2 regions of the Lysinibacillus sp. FSL W8-0992 genome follow, and region 1 is predicted to be linked to the other one. Evidence: predicted binding sites of a transcription regulator. Region 1 holds the regulator's gene; the other holds the start of a gene.
The links. The regulator CtsR, encoded in region 1, represses protease genes until heat stress. The targets are predictions, from matches to a motif close to ATGGTCAATAAAGGTCAAACA.
Positions count from the first base shown of each region.

Region 2: the regulator CtsR is predicted to act here: its motif matches at 1,288-1,308, upstream of clpP (ATP-dependent Clp endopeptidase proteolytic subunit ClpP).

Region 1 is NZ_JBBOZQ010000001.1:917,274-919,677, forward strand. It holds gene NSQ74_RS04305 (DUF4870 domain-containing protein) at 1-187, shown strand, start outside; gene NSQ74_RS04310 (CtsR family transcriptional regulator) at 520-990, shown strand; gene NSQ74_RS04315 (UvrB/UvrC motif-containing protein) at 1,004-1,546, shown strand; gene NSQ74_RS04320 (protein arginine kinase) at 1,543-2,404, shown strand, end outside.
Region 2 is NZ_JBBOZQ010000001.1:1,609,210-1,611,613, reverse strand. It holds gene NSQ74_RS07820 (basic amino acid ABC transporter substrate-binding protein) at 1-507, opposite strand, end outside; tRNA gene NSQ74_RS07815 (tRNA-Arg) at 1,012-1,086, opposite strand; gene clpP (ATP-dependent Clp endopeptidase proteolytic subunit ClpP) at 1,394-1,981, shown strand; gene NSQ74_RS07805 (HPr family phosphocarrier protein) at 2,283-2,404, opposite strand, start outside.

The sequences.
Region 1 (2,404 bases):
AGCTTTATTGTTCCAAATCGTGATGGGCATATTGATTGTAATTGCTAGTATCCTATCTTTTGTATTAATCGGTTTACCGTTCTTACTAATTTTCATCGCTATGGTTTACATCGTACCTATTATCGGAATCGTAAAGGCATTTTCAGAGGAACCTTGGCGTTACCCGATAGTTGGACGCTGGGTATAATTTTTAATGACGCAAGTATATGCTATATGCATATGCTTGCGTTTTTTCTATAAGCAAAAAGGGTACATTATAGGCAAAATCAATTTTAATTATTAGGGACAAGCTTTTTTTAAAATCGCCAACTCCCTTTTTTACACAGATATAAAAGTACATCATGATTAAGTTAATATGTCCCTGCCGTCTGTTTTTTTGAAGACAATCTGTTAAACAATGCGCTTTACACAAATCATTGTGCGAAATAATTGCAATTATTTTCAAGCGTTTTGTATAATATACTCAAAGATAGTCAAAGATAGTCAAAGTCAGTGAGGTAAGCGAGGTGTATTCCTAAAGTGCGTAATATTTCAGACATCATAGAAGGCTACTTAAAGCAAGTACTTGAATTAGGTGGAGAAGGGCATATTGAAATTAAACGTAGTGAAATTGCTGATAAATTTCAATGTGTGCCCTCACAAATAAATTATGTGATCAATACAAGATTTACAGCTGAGCGGGGTTACCTTGTTGAAAGTAAACGGGGTGGCGGTGGATACATTCGTATTTTGCGTGTCCGTGCAAACTCACAAATTGATTTGATAGATGATGTGCTCTTGCAAATTGAAGGGGGAGCCTCGCAAACGGTTGCGGAGGGTGTTGTGTATCGTTTGATTGATGAGCAGGTAATTTCGAAGCGAGAAGCGAAATTAATGTTAGCAGCGGTTGATCGTTCGACTTTAGATTTACAACTACCTTTACGGGATAGCATTCGTGCAAAAATTTTGCGAGCGATGTTAACAACCATTAAATATGAAAAGCAAAAATAAAGAGGTGATGGAAATGATTTGCGAACATTGCAAGCAGCGCAATGCGACAGTAACTGTGACACAAGTACAAAATGGGCAGAAGGTGGAACACCATTATTGCGATGTCTGTGCATCACAGTTCCATCCGTTCCATGCAGAGTTTAAACAAGAGCCTGTATCGATTCAACAATTATTATCCAACTGGTTTGGCTCACCTACATGGCAAAAAGTCGGTGAAAAACAGCAAGCGCCACCTCAGCAACAAACATGTCCACAATGTGGATTTACGTATAAGCGATTTTTAAAAGAGGGTAAATTTGGTTGCCCTAGTTGTTATGACACGTTTAGCGAGCATTTGCCAAAGCTGTTTAATCGTATTCAAGCAGGACCACAGCATATAGGTAAAATGCCTGGTGCTCAAAACAATGTTTTTGTCATTAAAAAGCAAATTGAAGATATTCGAAAACGCATGAAGGCTGCAGTGGACGAGGAGCAATTTGAGGAAGCGGCGAAGCTTCGTGACGAGGCAAAAAATCTTGAGCAACAGCTACAATTCGAAGGTGGTGATGTGTCATGATGATTGAATCGTTTTTAGAGCGTGCTACACCTGCCTGGATGGATATGGAGGATGATTATTCAGATATCGTCATTAGTACACGCATCCGCCTTGCGAGGAACTTAGATGGTTTTCGTTTCCCTTTAGTTTTCTCGGAAAACGAAGCATTACAGGTAGAGCAGGCTGTCACCCACGCAATACAGGACAGTTCCAAGCTTCAAGAAAGATATTCTTATTTTTCTATAAAAGATTTAACATCGTTACAACGACAAATTTTAGTTGAAAAGCATTTAATCAGTCCACAGCTTGCAAAAAAAGAGCAAGTCGGCGCTATGTTGTTGTCTGAGGATGAATCAATTTGCATTATGGTGAACGAAGAAGACCATTTACGCATTCAATGTATGACGGCGAGTTTTCAACTTCAGAAGGCCTACGAGCAAGCAAATAAGATTGATCGAGCCTTAGAAGGAGCCTTGCCATATGCGTTTCGTGATACTTTTGGATATTTAACAAGTTGTCCAACCAATATTGGTACTGGGTTACGTGCTTCTGTTATGATGCACCTTCCCGCGCTTACACTGACAGGTCAGATGAATCAAATCATCAATGCAATGACTCGTTTAGGGATGACCGTTAGGGGTATATACGGTGAAGGTAGTGAAAATTTAGGGAATATTTATCAAGTATCAAATCAAATTACACTAGGAAAAACAGAAGAAGACATTTTAGCAGACATCCAAAGTGTTGCAGAAAAAATAATTCAAAAAGAACGACAAGCAAGGAGTAAGCTAATGGAAAAAGCGGAACTTGCTTTAGAAGATCGTGTATACAGAGCTTTAGGGACATTAACACATGCTCGAATTTTAACGAGTGAAGAAG
Region 2 (2,404 bases), 690 kb from region 1:
ATCACCTTGTAATTTTTTTGCAGCCATATGACCAGTTGCATTTATTTGTACTGAAATCTTTTTATCTTTTAAATCTGCTAATGAAGTAATATCCGAATCCTCTTTAACTACGATTAATAATTGAGATTCATAATATGGCTCTGTAAAATCAAATGAAGCCTTACGTTCTTCATTAATAGTAATACCCGATGCACCGATGTCTGTTTCACCATTTTTAATTGTTTGGAATACAGGCTCCCAACCAATGTTTTCCCATTCCACTTTAATGCCCATTTCGTCTGCAATCGCTTGCAAAATATCGACATCTAATCCTACAATATTCCCTTTATCGTCAATCGATTCAAATGGTGCAAAAGTAGCCTCTGTACCTACCTTATAAACTTTATCCTTGCCGCCGCCACCAGAACCTGCGTCGCCAGATGATGCATCATCTTTTGCACCACAGCCAACTAGCACAAGCGTAAATGCTGCTACAATCATCAATAACGTCCAAAAACGTTTTTTCATAATTTTTCCCCCTAAACAATTAATATTTTCCGACTAATTCATTTTTATCAATTCGGAAATGTTAGACTATTAGGTCAATTATAGTGTCAATAGAGTTGATATACAATACGATTTCGCATAAAAGTGATTATTTTTTCATAATAATGAATTTTACTATACAGAACGAAGAGAAATTATGTAATAAAAACAATATCTATGTCTTAAAATGTATACTTATGCAATTCTAAGATGATTTTTATGCTAATTTTAGATATTTTTGCCCACAAAAAAAGAATCCCCTCAGATAGGATTCTTCTTTTGGGCTAGCATGCTAGCCTCACGATCAGTATGTTCACTAAAAAACTTTTTGGAGTTCTTGCTTTTGATGGTTTAGAAAGGAATAAATATGGGAATAGTGCCTAAGGGACAGATTTCCACCATATTCCTCTCTTTCTCCACTAAGAAGGCTGCTAAGCTACTTATTAGGAGAATCGAGCTATAAAAGTAAATCAATAAATCAGTAAATGGCGCCCTCGGAGGGAATCGAACCCCCAGTGCAAGAACCGGAATCTTACGTGTTATCCATTACACCACGAGGGCAATTGAACATAAAAAAAAAGTACTCACTCTTAGGCTTTACGGTAAAGCATCATGTAGATAATCCTCATTGTAGAAGCATACCTACAAAATAGTGTACTGTACTTTAACTTACGACCTTTCTATTATACAAACGTATTGCCCATAATTCAACTATAAATATTAATTTTTATTATGGATTTAATTTCTTAATATCAGCGTTAATATTTGACCTTCCCTGACTATAATGTGTATGATAAGGTTACAACTGAAATATAATGGATGATTTCAGTAAAAGTATTCGAATTTAGCTTTTTAAGGAGGATTTAACATGAATTTAATTCCTACAGTTATTGAACAAACAAGTCGTGGTGAACGTGCTTATGACATTTATTCACGACTACTAAAAGACCGTATTATCCTATTAGGAAGTGCAATTGATGACAACGTTGCAAACTCAATCGTTGCGCAGCTTCTATTTTTAGAAGCAGAAGATCCGGATAAAGACATTTCTCTTTACATTAACTCACCAGGTGGTTCTATTACAGCTGGTATGGCAATCTACGATACAATGCAATTCATCAAGCCAAAAGTACAAACAATTTGTATTGGTATGGCTGCATCAATGGGTGCTTTCCTACTTGCTGCTGGTGAACCTGGTAAGCGCTATGCATTACCAAATGCAGAAGTAATGATTCACCAACCACTTGGTGGTGCACAAGGTCAAGCGACTGAAATTGAAATTGCTGCAAAACGTATTTTATTCCTTCGTGAAAAATTAAATGGTATTTTATCTGAGCGTACTGGACAGCCACTAGAAGTCATTTCAAGAGATACTGACCGTGATAACTTCATGACAGCTGAGCGCGCAAAAGAATACGGCTTAATCGACCATATTTTTGTACGTAACGAACGCTAATTAGAAAAAACCGTTAAGTCCATGCGACTTAGCGGTTTTTTTATAGGTGCCAGGCACGCAAACAATTCTCAAACAATTTCCATGCTAGCCAATAGCTTGCCAAGGGAAAATTTACTTAGACTGCTTTGGGAATACACGCAATGTAAGACGCAACAATTCGCGTGCTAACGAGGGTTTTGGCTTACGGTGTGTCCGAGGAAAGCATCCACCCGTAGCGGAATTCAACGGCGGCAGATCAAAAACCTCTAAGTCACGTGGACTTAGAGGTTTTTTGTTTTTAATATGCTAAGCATGTCTTTGCTTAGTCTTCTTTTTCAATAATAGCAGCTAATGATGTAACCGCTTGCTCTGCATCGCTACCTTCACTGCTTAAAACAACCTTTGTACCTTTAGCAATAGCTAAGCTCATTACACCCATAATGG